4 regions of the Micromonospora lacuserhaii genome follow, and region 2 is predicted to be linked to each of the others. Evidence: riboswitches for the same ligand, from Rfam matches in the RefSeq annotation. Region 2 holds a riboswitch; each other region holds the start of a gene.
What was found. A riboswitch is a leader RNA that binds a small molecule or an ion and turns the genes downstream of it on or off. The one in region 2 is predicted to bind cyclic di-AMP.
Positions count from the first base shown of each region.

Region 1: linked by a shared signal. The riboswitch ahead of V6U81_RS17685 (transglycosylase family protein) and the one ahead of V6U81_RS07120 (coiled-coil domain-containing protein) in region 2 are both predicted to bind cyclic di-AMP.
Region 3: linked by a shared signal. The riboswitch ahead of V6U81_RS04710 (C39 family peptidase) and the one ahead of V6U81_RS07120 (coiled-coil domain-containing protein) in region 2 are both predicted to bind cyclic di-AMP.
Region 4: linked by a shared signal. The riboswitch ahead of V6U81_RS13395 (coiled-coil domain-containing protein) and the one ahead of V6U81_RS07120 (coiled-coil domain-containing protein) in region 2 are both predicted to bind cyclic di-AMP.

Region 1 covers NZ_JBAKHO010000027.1:19,245-22,414, reverse strand. The annotation lists gene V6U81_RS17700 (peptidoglycan-binding domain-containing protein) at 1-94, opposite strand, end outside; gene V6U81_RS17695 (hypothetical protein) at 96-224, opposite strand; gene V6U81_RS17690 (hypothetical protein) at 604-1,350, shown strand; cyclic di-AMP (ydaO/yuaA leader) riboswitch at 1,492-1,665, shown strand; gene V6U81_RS17685 (transglycosylase family protein) at 1,664-2,347, shown strand; gene nhaA (Na+/H+ antiporter NhaA) at 2,559-3,170, shown strand, end outside.
Region 2 covers NZ_JBAKHO010000007.1:75,147-78,316, reverse strand. The annotation lists gene V6U81_RS07125 (cation diffusion facilitator family transporter) at 1-828, shown strand, start outside; cyclic di-AMP (ydaO/yuaA leader) riboswitch at 983-1,113, shown strand; gene V6U81_RS07120 (coiled-coil domain-containing protein) at 1,118-2,191, shown strand; gene V6U81_RS07115 (SRPBCC family protein) at 2,764-3,170, opposite strand, start outside.
Region 3 covers NZ_JBAKHO010000004.1:211,921-215,090, forward strand. The annotation lists gene V6U81_RS04705 (alpha/beta fold hydrolase) at 1-101, opposite strand, end outside; gene V6U81_RS04710 (C39 family peptidase) at 202-1,059, opposite strand; cyclic di-AMP (ydaO/yuaA leader) riboswitch at 1,295-1,435, opposite strand; gene V6U81_RS04715 (hypothetical protein) at 1,736-2,497, opposite strand; gene V6U81_RS04720 (hypothetical protein) at 2,647-3,084, opposite strand.
Region 4 covers NZ_JBAKHO010000015.1:108,953-112,122, reverse strand. The annotation lists gene V6U81_RS13400 (carbonic anhydrase) at 17-679, shown strand; gene V6U81_RS13395 (coiled-coil domain-containing protein) at 746-1,768, opposite strand; cyclic di-AMP (ydaO/yuaA leader) riboswitch at 1,773-1,903, opposite strand; gene V6U81_RS13390 (YibE/F family protein) at 2,070-3,170, opposite strand, start outside.

The DNA of each region.
Region 1 (3,170 bases), on a different contig from region 2:
CCAGCCAGCCGTCTGAAGTGTGGTCCCGGTGCGGCCAGCGGGTGTCGATCTCCTCGCGCAGCACCCGCAGCGCGGGCGCCAGGTGGACGCCCATCTCACTCCTCCTCTTCGAGCGCGGCGGCCAGGTCGAGGTCGACCTCCTCGCCGGCGAGGGTCTCCGGGTCGTCGTCCTCGACGAGCGTGGCGACCAGGTAGTCCATGTCCTCTGTGCTCTGTCTGTCCACGGTTCCTCCGGGGGTTGCTCAACCGGCGCCGGCGAGCGGGTGGCTGGGGACGGCGACGTCCGCACCGGCGTTGGTCCAGATGTCCGGGAACGGTCGGCGGTCCGGCGTCTCCCTCACGGTGCGACCGGGCGCGTCGGCTGCCCAGGGGTGAGTCGCCTATCGGCGGCAACGCTGCCCGACCGGCGGGCCTGGCCGCCGATCGAGGCGGCGGCCCACCGAGGTGGTCCACCGGCGACGGTTGATCCGGTGGACCGGGGCCGGGTGTACGGTCCAGCTCGTTGACCTTCGGGCGCGGCGCCGCCGTCCTGCTGTCCGGAAACGGTCACTCCGAGATCCGCGCCGGACGGTGCCGGTGGCGGCCTGGCGGCAGAATGCGGCCATGCGGGGGATGACGGGGCGAGGGGCGGCCGTGGCCGCGGGAACGATGCTCGCGGCGGCGCTGCTAGCCGGCTGCGGCTGGGCCGAGGGGGAGGACGCGGAGACGCTGGCCCGGCGGGAGGCGCGCGGGCGGCTGGACGAGGTGATCACCGTGATCGAGCGGGTGCGACCGTGGGAGGCCGACGAGTTCGGCCGAATCGTGCACGGCCGCACCGGGTTGGAGCTGATGTCGTTGGAGGGCGTCGACCGGGCCGGGGGAGTGTCGCTCGTGGTGCGTACCCACGGCGAGGCCACCACGACCGACTGGTCGGGCTCGGACAGCGGACACGCCGACGTGACCCTCTGCCACCGGCTGGTGTACCGGACCGATGAGGTCCAGCCGGTGACCGAGGTGGACTGCCCGACGACCGCACCGGTGACCCCTCGGCCGGCTGCCACGCTCCCGCCGGACCTCACCGAGCGGCTGCGCCGGGAACTGCCGACGGGTCCCGCGGCGACCGAGGCGTCCGTCGGCGCGTACCTCGACCGACCCCGCCTCGACTCCCGGGTCCGCCGGGACGTCGCGTCGTACGGCGGCAGCGTGGGGCTGGCGCTGCGCGCGGACCGGCGGGGTAGCTGCCTGTTGGCCAGAGTGGTCGGTGACAAGGTGGAGGTCTGGAGCCCGAGCCCGGTGCAGCTCCAGCCGGGGGAGCTCACCTGCTCGGGGCGGACTGCGGCCGCCGGGCAGGGCCAGCGCTCACCGCACTGAGCAGGGCATTGTCCGACGTTGTGGCAGTTGCGCAAGTGGAGAGAGCCGGCCCCCGCCCGACCGGGTGAAGAACTTCACAAGAAGTGGGCAAATCGCCGAAACGCCTCCTAACGTCGATCCGGTCCGCCTTCGTGGACACCACGGTCGGTAACGCCTAATCCATGCCGCCGACGGTGGGACCTTGTCAGCTGGGCATGGAGCGGGGGACCCACACGTTCCTCGGTGCACGTCACCTCGGGGTGAAGCCGCCTGTGGCGGCCGGGCTCCTCGGCCCGAACCCGACAGCTCACCTCGCCGGCGTGGAGGAGCACAGATGTCAACTGAACACACCGCCCGTCACCGACGGGTCAGCTCGCGCCGCGTCGCCGTCGGTACGCTCGCCGTCGGTGCCGTGACCGGGGTCGCCGCCGTCCTGGCGCCGGCCGCCCCGGCGAGCGCCGCCAGCGTCAACTGGGACGCGATCGCCCAGTGCGAGTCCGGCGGCAACTGGCACATCAACACCGGCAACGGCTACTACGGTGGCCTGCAGTTCTCGGCGGGCACCTGGTCCGGCTACGGCGGCAAGAAGTACGCCTCCCGCGCCGACCTGGCCAGCCGCAGCGAGCAGATCGCGATCGCGGAGAAGGTGCTCGACGGTCAGGGCATCGGCGCCTGGCCGGTGTGTGGCAAGAAGGGCGGCTCGACGAAGAGCTACTCCACCTCGGAGAAGTCGTCGTCGCGCAAGTCCGAGCGGTCGGAGAAGTCCGAGCGGCGCACCGAGCGGGCGACCACGAAGTCGGAGCGCTCGTCCGACCAGCGGCGCACGAGCCGCAGCGAGCGGCGTAGCGCCCCGGCGTCGAGCGGGGACAAGTACGTGGTGCGCGCGGGTGACACCCTGTCGGAGATCGCCGACGCGAAGGACCTCGCCGGTGGCTGGCAGGCGCTGTACGAGCGCAACAAGCGCGTCGTCGGCGCCGACCCGGGCCTGATCTTCCCGGGTCAGCGGCTCAGCCTCTGACGCTCGTCCCTCCCCGAGGGCGCACCACCGCGCGAACGACGACGCCCGGCCGGATCCACCCGGCCGGGCGTCGTCGTGTGCGGCGATGCTGGAGGGGCGGCCTGCCGGCTACGGGGCGACCACCCGCCCGGCGGCGGATAAGGTTGACCCTGGTGTGCCGGGAAGTCTGGTCGGCGATGGATGACGCGACCCCTGCCGACGAGGAGTTTCCGTGACCGACGCCGACCGGCGCCGTGCCAACCTGTTCGCCCGCCGATCCTGGGGCGAGACCAGCCGCATCTCCGCCATTCTCCGCAAGGAGACCGTCGGTGGGGCGCTGTTGCTCGCCGGTGCGCTGCTCGCCCTGGTCTGGTCGAACTCCCCCTGGTCCGACGGATACCAGTCGGTGCGGGACCTCCGGGTCGGTCCGGCGGGCCTGCACCTCGACCTGACCCTCGCCACCTGGGCCGCGGACGGCCTGCTGGCGATCTTCTTCTTCGTCGCCGGGTTGGAGCTCAAGCGCGAGTTCGTCGCCGGTGATCTCCGTGATCCCCGCCGGGCGGCGGTGCCGGTGGCGGCCGCGGTCGGGGGGGTGACCGTACCCGCGCTGCTGTTCACCCTGATCGCGGCGGGCGCCGGTGGTGGCGCCGCGAAGGGGTGGGCCATCCCGACCGCGACCGACATCGCCTTCGCCCTCGCCGTGCTCGCCGTGGTCGGCCGGTTCCTGCCCTCGGCGCTGCGCACCTTCCTGCTCACCCTGGCCGTCGTCGACGACCTGCTGGCGATCGTCATCATCGCCATCTTCTACACCTCGGACCTGTCGGTCGCGCCGCTGCTGGCCGCG
Region 2 (3,170 bases):
GCCGCGCTCATGGTGGTCGAGGCGGTCACCGCCTTCGGCACCGGTTCGCTGGCCCTGCTCTCCGACGCCGGGCACATGTTCACCGACGTGCTCGGCATCGGGATGGCCCTCGCCGCCATCACCGCCACCCGGCTCGCCGACCGCGACCCGCAGCGCACCTTCGGGCTCTACCGGCTGGAGGTGCTCGCCGCGCTGGCCAACGCCGTGCTGCTCAGCGGGGTCGCGGTCTACGTCCTGATCGAGGCGGTACGCCGGTTCGGCAACCCGCCCGAGGTGGTCACCGGCCCGATGCTCGCGGTGGCGCTGCTCGGCCTGCTCGCCAACCTCGCCGCGTTCGCCCTGCTCCGCCCGGGCGCCAAGGAGAGCCTCAACCTGCGCGGGGCGTACCTGGAGGTGGTCGGGGACCTGCTCGGCTCGCTCGGCGTGATCGGCGCGGCGCTGCTCATCGCCGGCACCGGCTGGTGGTGGGCCGACCCGGCGGTGGCCGTGGCGATCGGCGTGTTCATCCTCCCCCGCACCTGGCGGCTCGGCCGGGCGGCGGTGCGCATCCTGGTCCAGGCCGCGCCGGAGCACCTCCAGGTGACCGCGGTGCACGATCGGCTGACCGCCGTCCCCGGCGTGGCCGAGGTACACGACCTGCACGTCTGGACGCTCACCTCCGGCATGGACGTGGCCTCCGCCCACCTGACCACCATCCCGGGCGCCGAGGTCGGGACGGTGCTCGCCGCCGCCCGCAGCGCCCTGCACGAGGACTTCCACATCGAGCACGCCACCCTGCAGATCGAGCCGGGCGCGTCGCCCGGCAGTTGCGGGCCGTCGCACTGGTAGTTAGCGGCTCCTTAAGATTTCCACCCGTTTTATTCTCTTGTCCCCGCTTCAACAGGTTTCCCTCGCGTACCGTGAGTCACGAAATGGGCGGATGTCACACCCGTACCGGTAGGCTCGGTCCCGGCCTCCGCCCGGCGGCGCCCATCGGCGCCGGCGGTGGCCGTCGCCTAATCGCCCTCGAGGCGAGCCGGGGAACCATGTTCGTGGGGTGCAGCCGCGTCAGCGGTAGGGATCTTCCGTCCCGAACCCGTCAGCTAACCCGGTCGGCGGCTGACGGAAGGACATGTGCATGCACGTACGACGCACCACCGCGCGGCTGCTGGCCGCGGTCGCCGCGACGCTCGCCCTGGGCGTGTCGTCCGCGCCGGTCGCCACGCCGGCCATGGCCGCACCCGGCACCGCCCAGCTCGCCGCCCCCGGCGACGACGACGAGGGCGGCAGCCCCGAGCTGCGGGCCCAGCTCGACGCGGCCAGCAAGGGCTGGCTCGACGCCCGGGCCGCGCTGGACCGCTCCACCAAGCGGCAGCAGGCGCTCACCGCCCAGCTCAAGACCGTCGAGGCGGAGCTGGGCGTGCGCAACGGCAAGGTCAGCGAGATCGCCGGCGTGGCGTACCGGACGGGCCGCCTCGGGCCGGTCACGGCGCTGCTCAGCAGCTCCTCCCCGGAGGGCTTCCTGGACCGGGCCGCGGCGCTGGAGACGGTCGCCGCCAACGAGGACCGGGAACTGCGCAACCTCATCCGGACCCGGGACGAGGCCACCCGGACGCGCGCCGCGATCGACCGCGAGGTCATCGAGGAGCGCCGACAGGTCACCGTGATGGCCAAGCGCAAGCAGCAGGCCGAGCGGGCGCTCGAGGTCGCCGCCGCCCAGAAGCCCGACCCGCCCGCCGCCGCCGACAGTGGCGGGTCCACCTCGGGTACGTCCACCGCGAACGCCAAGCCGGCGACCCGCAACCCCGACGGCTCCTGGCCGCCGGAGTCGTGCAGCATCGACGACCCGACGCCCGCCGACGGCTGCATCACCCCGCGGATGCTCAACGCGCTCCAGCAGGCCCAGGCCGCCGGCTTCAAGAGGTACGTCTCCTGCTACCGGCCCAGTGGCTCCGGCGAGCACCCCAAGGGGCGGGCCTGTGACTTCGCCGCCCAGGTCAGCGGCTTCGGCGGGGACGCCACCGGCGGGGACAGGACGTACGGCAACAACCTGGCCGCGTACTTCATCCGCAACGCCGACCGGCTCGGTGTGCTCTACGTGATCTGGTACCGGCAGATCTGGCTGCCCAGCAGCGGCTGGAAGTCGTACAGCGGGGCGGGCGGGGACCCGTCCAGCGACCACACCAACCACGTGCACCTGTCGGTGTACTGACCCGGGTACGCCGGTGGCCCGCCCCGGGCCACCGGCGTACGTCCCCGGCCGTACGCCGGATGTCGTCGCCCGGCCCACGACGGGCCGCTCCCGGCCGACGAGCATCGGGGACATGGTCAGACTCTCCCCCGACGCCCGCAAGACCCTGCTCACCCTGCACCTGGTGACCTCGCTGGGCTGGCTCGGCGCCGACCTGGTGCTGCTGACCCTCGGCGTCGCCGGGCTGCGTGGGGCCGACCCGGAGGTGGTCTACCCGGCGGCCGCGCTGCTCGTCACCTGGCTCTTCGCGCCGCTGAGCGTGCTGGTCTGGCTGGTCGGCGTGGCCAGCGCGCTGCTCACCCCGTGGGGGCTGCTCCGGCACCGATGGGTGCTGGTCAAGCTCGCGGTGACCACGGTGATGCTGGGCCTGGTGCTGTTCCAGCTCACGCCGCGCATCCAGGCCGCCGCCGCTCCGGACGCCACCGCGCACCTGCGGGCCGACGTGGTGATCGCCCCGAGCGTCTCCACCGTCCTACTGGTCGCGCTGACCGTGATCTCCACCTGGAAGCCGTGGGGACGCACCCGCCGCGGCGTCACGGCCCGCCGTCGGCCTCCCGGCCCAGGACCGCGCCGAGCCGGCTGGCCAGTCCCAGGTGGGCGGCCCGGGCCTGGCGGAAGGCGTACCCGAACAGCGGCGCGGGCGCCGCCAGGGTGATCTCCACGTCGATCCGCAGCACGCCGGCCTCGTCCCGGAGCCGGGTGTGGTTGCGCACGGTCGTGCCGGGCTGTTGGCGGGCCACCGTGACGATCTCGTCGTCGGTGACCACCAGGACGTCGGCCTGGTAGGTGACCGGGAAGCGCAGCGGCCCCACCTCCAGCCGGTCGGTGATCGCGTAGCTGGCCCGGGCGCCGGGGCGGGGCGGCAACCGGCGGACCCGGACGATCAGCGGGTGCAGCTCCTCCTGCCGGGCCGGGTCGCTCAGCAGCGCCACCGCATCCG
Region 3 (3,170 bases), on a different contig from region 2:
CGGTGCTCCAGCAGTGGCGCCCAGGGCAGCCAGACGTCGCCCGTGGCGCCCATCCCGTGCAGCAGCACCAGGACGCGCCGGGGACCCGATCCGTCGGTCATGGGGCGCAGTGTGCCATCGACGGGCACCGGCCCGCGACACCCGGGAACGACGCCGGGCGCCGGCCCCCGAGGGGAGCCGGCGCCCGGAGTACGGCGCGGGTCAGGCGGAGTAGCCGCGGGTGGCGATCCAGTTCGCCAGGTCCACGGTGCTGATCCAGTACGCCGGCAGGCTCGGGTCGGCCGAGTCGGCGATCCGGACGGTACGACCGTCGTTCTTGTAGCCCACCACGGCGATGTAGTGGCCGCCGGGGAAGGAGTGCCAGCCGCCGTCGACGTCGGTGGCGGTGCCCGCCACGTTGGCCACCACGCCCCGCTTGTCGGTGATCGCCTTGACCACGTCGGCCTGGAGCCGGTCGATCTGCGCCGAGCTCGGGGTGCCCTCGAACATCCGGGTCCGGTACGGGTCGCCCTTCACCACGGCGTTGAGCACCCGGGTGGTGTCCTCCGCCGAGTTGGTGCCCATCTCGGTGGTGCCGAGCTGGACGGCCAGGTCGTCCTGGGTGCGGTCGATGCCGGTCGCGCTGAGCGCGTTGCGCACCGCCGCCGGGCCGCAGTTGTAGTAGGTGGTCTGGGCCTCGTAGTCGTAGCTGAGGACCTTCGACGACGGCGGCTTCGGCGCCGCGGTACGGGTCAGGTCCGGGTCCGCCGTGGCCTTCGCCTTGGCCTTGGCCTTGGCGGCGCTGGCCGACGGCGAGGCGCTCGCCGACGGGCTCGCCGAGGGGCTGGCCGACGGCGTGGTGGCGACGCGCATCTCGGCGCGGGTGGCGACGTCGTTCAGGCGGGGGGCCGCCTCGGCCACGGCGGCCGAGGTCTGCTGCCGGGCGGGGGCGTCGTCGGTGCCGGCGACCAGGGCCGCGGTACCGGAGGCGAGCGCGAGGGCCGCGGCCGCGCCGGCGACGACCTGGTACGGGCGCTCGGTGGTGAGGCGTCGCAACTGCCGCTTCATCTGGTGCTTCACGAGTGTTCCTCCACGGTGCGGGGGCGGGGGCGGGCGCACCGGATCGGCGCGTGGCGGTCGGCCAGGCGCGGGATCGGGTTCGGTGCGGGACCGCTCGGCGGGGGGACCGCCCGGTCGATGCCGGACGGCGGGGCGGATGCCGGAATCAGCGCGCGACCGCGCAGCGGACCGGCGACGGCACCCCGCTACCGAGGTGGAGGAACAACCGCGGAATGTTGTCGAGCTGCACTAAGGGAACTCCTTCCGACACCGCCTACCGGGTTAGCTGACGGATTCGGGCGGGAAGAACGCCCTACCGCGGGCCGTGGCCCGCGGATTCACCCCAGAACTGCGTGGGTCCCCGGTTCGTGATCTCACGATTGAGCGGGTCGGCGCGGCGTCGCCTCTTGCGATCGGAAACCGCACCGGACCGAGGCGACATTACTGGCGGGTCCACTCCCGGCCAAGTGCTCTGAACTGCGTAAACATGATCAGCGCGAGCAATTTCCGGTGCACTTCGGCACTGGCGTCGCTCGATGGGACAGTGCGCCATCCGGACGCGATGGGGCGACAATCGGACGTCGCTACCAGAATCACCGAAGACCGTCGGCGTCGATGTCACCGGCTGTTACCGGATGACCGGTTCGGCGCGGACGTGACCCGGCTCACCGAATTTCGGGTAACAATTCGGCCCCGGTCAGCCCACCCGGGCCGGCCGCCAGCGCGCCGCGGTCGCCGTCGGCGCCACCACCGCCGTCGCCCGACGGGCCGGCACCCGGGTCGGCCGCAGCCGCTCGGCCGCCGCGTACGCCTCGGTGGCGAGCGCCCGCGCCGACTCGGCGGCCAGCTCCGCGTCCCGCCACGCCGACCGCTCCCGCTCGGTGGCCGACCGGTACGCCTCCCGGCGCCCCTCGCGGACCGCCCGGGCCAGCAGCACCTCCTGCTCGACCGGGTGCCGGCGCGGGTCCCAGCCGTCCCGATGTGCGAAGACGTCCCGCAGCTGGGTCAGGGACAGCTCACCCCGCCAGTGCGCGGCCACCGCGGCCTGGTGCAGCCAGCGCTCCCGGCCGGCGTACTCGGCGGGCGTGCGCGGGGTACGCGGCGCCGCCAGCGCGCGGGCGCCGACGAAGCGCCGGGCGGCCTCCTCCGCCTCGTCGTACGCCGTCCAGGCCCGGTCGGCCTCCGCCTGGGCGGCCAGCCAGGCTTCCCGCCGACGGCGAGCCGTCTGCGCCGCGCCGGCCGCCGCGACGGCGACCTCGTCGGCGTACCGACGCAGGTCGGCGACTTCCAGCACGGCGTCGCCGGCCGGCGGCTCGGCGGGCGCCTCCTCGGTCGGGCGCTCCCGCTCGGGACGGGCGACGAGGACGGTGAGCACGGTCAGGGCGAGCACGAGCAGGGCGGACCAGATGGCGGCGGCGGTCGGGACCTCGATCAGGAACTGGTAGAGCACGGTGTTCATGGTCGGCACCTCACGGGGGCAGCTGCGAGAGAGGAGTCCACACGCGGCCGCGGGGCGGGACGCGGCCGTCGGGGCCGGGCCGTTGCCGGGCTGGTGCGGCGGTGAGGTTCGTGGCAGGGATGGTCGCGGGTCGTCGCTGGACGCGGCGCTCAGCTGGGCGGCGCGCGCGGCCCCGTAGTGGCCGGGGAGAGCCTGGCGAGGGCCGTTACCGCCACGGTCGGTCCACCCGGCGCGGCGGCCGACCGGTCCGCAGGCGCACCGGCCAAATCTCCGGGCCACCCGAGGGCCGGGTGCACGTCGCCGAGGCTGCGTTCGTGGGTCGGCGAGCCCACAGTGGCCGGAACGGGGGCGTCGGTATGCCGCTGGCGCAGCTCACCGGCGAGGTGGCCCGGCCGGCCCGCCCAGGTGGTCGCCGTGCTCGTCGCCGGCACGAGAGCCGGGGCGCCGGGCGGACCCGCAGCCGGGAGCGCCGCCATCGGCGGCAGGGTCTCGGGGAGTACGACGGTGTCGGGCAGGGTCGACCCACCGAGCGAGAACGCCACCGCCACGGCAAAGCTGGTCAGCAGCCGGGAACTCCAGCGCGTCACCCACCACAAGGGACTGGTGAGCGCGACCGGAAGCACGATGTTCACGCTACCGCCGATGCGACCCACCCGCAGCCCGCCGGCGTGTC
Region 4 (3,170 bases), on a different contig from region 2:
AGACCGAGGTGAGGCAATGGCCCCGACCACTCCGACCCAGGCGCTCGCCGAGTTGCACGCCGGAAACCGCCGCTTCGTCACCGGTGCGCCGCGCCATCCCAACCAGGACGCCGGTCACCGGACGGCGGTCGCGGACGGGCAGGACCCCTTCGCGGTGATCGTCGGCTGCTCCGACTCCCGGCTCGCCGCCGAGATCATCTTCGACCGCGGGCTCGGCGACCTCTTCGTGGTCCGCACCGCCGGGCACACCGCCGGCCCCGAGGTGCTGGGCAGCGTCGAGTACGCGGTGACCATCCTCGGCACGCCGCTCGTGGTGGTGCTCGGGCACGACTCCTGCGGCGCGGTCCAGGCCGCCCGGGACGCCGCCCGTACCGGCTCATCGCCGGCGGGTCACCTCCGGGCGGTGGTGGACGCCGTCGCGCCCAGCCTGCTCCGGGCGGCCCGGGAGGGCGTCGACGACATCGACGGGATCGTCGACATCCACATCGCGCGCACCGTGGAGAACCTGCTCGCCAGCTCCGCGGCGCTGGCCGCCGAGGTGGCCGCCGGGCGGTGCGCGGTGGTCGGCATGTCGTACCGGCTGTCCGCGGGCGAGGTGCGCACGGTGGCCGCGGTGCCGGCCGCCACGGCACCCGCCCAGACCGGCCGCGGCGGCCGCGCGGCCGCCGTCGCCCACTGACCGACCCGGAGTACGCGACGAGGGCCGCCCCGCACCCGGCGGGACGGCCCTCGGTGACACCTGCGCCTACAGCAGCGACATGTGCACGTGGTCGGTGTGGTTCGACGGCCCGCTGTACGACCTCCACCCGGTCGCCGGGAACCAGATCTGCCGGTTCCAGATGACGTAGTAGATCCCGAGCCGGTCCGCGTTGCGGATCAGGAACGCGGCGAGGTTGTTGCCGTACATCCGGGTGTCGTTGTTGTGCCAGGGGGCGAACCCGCTGTTCTGCAACGACCAGTCACAGGCCCGGCCCTTGGGGTGCTCCCACGGCCCGCCCGGCCGGTAGCAGCCGGCGAACCGCTTGAAGCCCGCCCGGCGGACCTCGTTGTAGGCGTGCAGGGTGCGCGGCGTGATCATGCCCGACGTGGTCGGGTCGTTCGCCGTGCGCGACTCGGGCAGCCAGCCGCCGTCCGACGTCCGGCCCGGCCCGATCCGGGCCACCGGCGACTTTGCGTCGACCAGGCCGCCGGTGAAGCCCTCGCCACCGACCAGCGCCAGTGCCTTCTCCGCCTCCTGGCTCTCCCGGGCCATGGCGTTGGCGAGCCTCTGCTGCACGCGCACCTCACCGTCGAGCGCCAGCTTGGCCTGCTGGGCACGATTCCTGGCGGCGGTGACCCTGCTGAGCTTCTCGGCGTTGACCATGTTCAGCTCGTCCAGCGCGGACGCGCGCTTGACGAACGAGTCCGGAGCGTCACTCTCCAGCAGCATCGCGACCGCGCCGATCCGGCCGGTCCGGTAGGACTGCGCGGCGATCTGGCTCACCTGCGGCCGCAGCGCCGTCAGCTCGTCCTCGGCCCGGCGCACCTCGAGCGCGAGCTGGAGTTGGCGCTTCTTCGACTTCTCCAGCTGCGACTTCGCCTTGGCGTACTCGCGGTTGCGCAGCTCGATCACGTCGGTCAGCAACTTCGGCTCGTCGTCCTCCTCGTGCCCCGACGGGGTCGGGGTCGAGGGCGCGGCCAGCGCGGGGGCGGCCGGCCCGGCGAGGATGGCCAGGGCGGCGAGCACGGCCACCACCGGTGTCAACCAGCGGCGCAGGGGTGCCGTCACAGTGTTCCCTTCCGTCGACCGCCGACCGGGTTAGCTGACGGGTTCGGGACGGAAGTGGCCCCTACCGCTGTCGCGGATGCACCCCAGGTACCTGGTTCCCCGGCTCGCCTTGCGGCGATTGGGCGGTGGTCCCGCAGGCGCCGGTGCGCGCCTTCGGCGGTGACCGGCAGCGAGGTTACCCGAGAGGAGTGCTGGGGATCTACGTCCAGAACCCGACTAAAAGCGTTATTTCGCAATGGCGTTCCGTGACCAGTGACGCGGTTATCAGCCGGGGGGTCGTCGTCGGTCACGCAGCGGAGTCTCACCATGCGGTGTCCGTGCTCCTTTCCGGGTCGGGCCACCGAGCCGGGGCCGGGGTGGACGGGCCGGCGTGCCGTGGCGCGCTCAGCGCCTCGAGCGCGGAGTCACGGTCGGCCGGGGGACGAGGGGTGGGCGCCGGGCCACTCGCCGGCGCGGTGTCCCCGGCGGGCCCGCGGCCGGCGGTGGTGACCAGCGCGGCCAGGCCGGTGGTCAGCGGTACGGCGGCCACCAGGCCGAGCGTCGCCACCGCGCTGCGGACGATCTCCTGAGCCAGGAACTCGCTGGTGAGGATCTCGCTCACCGACCGGCTGTCCACGGTCAGCAGGAGCAGCAGCGGCAGCGAGGCGCCGGCGTACGCCAGCACGATGGTGTTGACCGTGGAGGCGATGTGCGCCCGACCGACGCGGGTGGCCGCCCGGTAGAGCTGCAACCGGGACAACCCCGGGTTGGCGTGGGCCAGCTCGGTCACGGTGGCCGCCTGGGTGACGGTGACGTCGTCCAGCACGCCCAGTGAACCGATGATGATGCCGGCGAGGAGCAGGCCGTGCAGGTCCACGTCGCGCTGGTACATCGACAGCGTGGTGGCCTCCTCGCTGCCGAACCCGGTCAGGTGGGTGGCGGCGGTGGCCAGGCTGCCGAGCACGCCGGTCAGCACCAGGCTGCCCAGCGTGCCGAGCACCGCGACCGAGGTCTGCGCGGTGATCCCGTGGGTCAGGTACAGCACCACGAACATGATCAGTGCGGAGCCGGTGATCGCGATCAGCAGTGGTGAACCGCCCGCCGAGATGCCGGGGACGACGAAGGCCAGCAGGATCGCGAAGCTGGCGGCCAGGCCGGCCAGCGCCGCCAGCCCGCGCAGCCGGCCGAACGCCACGATCGCCGCCGCGAAGAGCGCCACCAGCCAGAGCAGTGGCTTGCCCCGCTGGTGCTCGGCGATGTTGTAGCTGCTGGCCGTCGGGTCCGCCGGATCGGTGAGCTTGACCAGCACGATCTCGTCGCCGACCGCCACCGTGGGGGCCCCCGGCCCGGCCGGCATCGGGGTCTGGACCCGTTTCCCGGCGTCCGGGCCCTGCTCGACGCTGACGGTCACCGTGCCGCACGG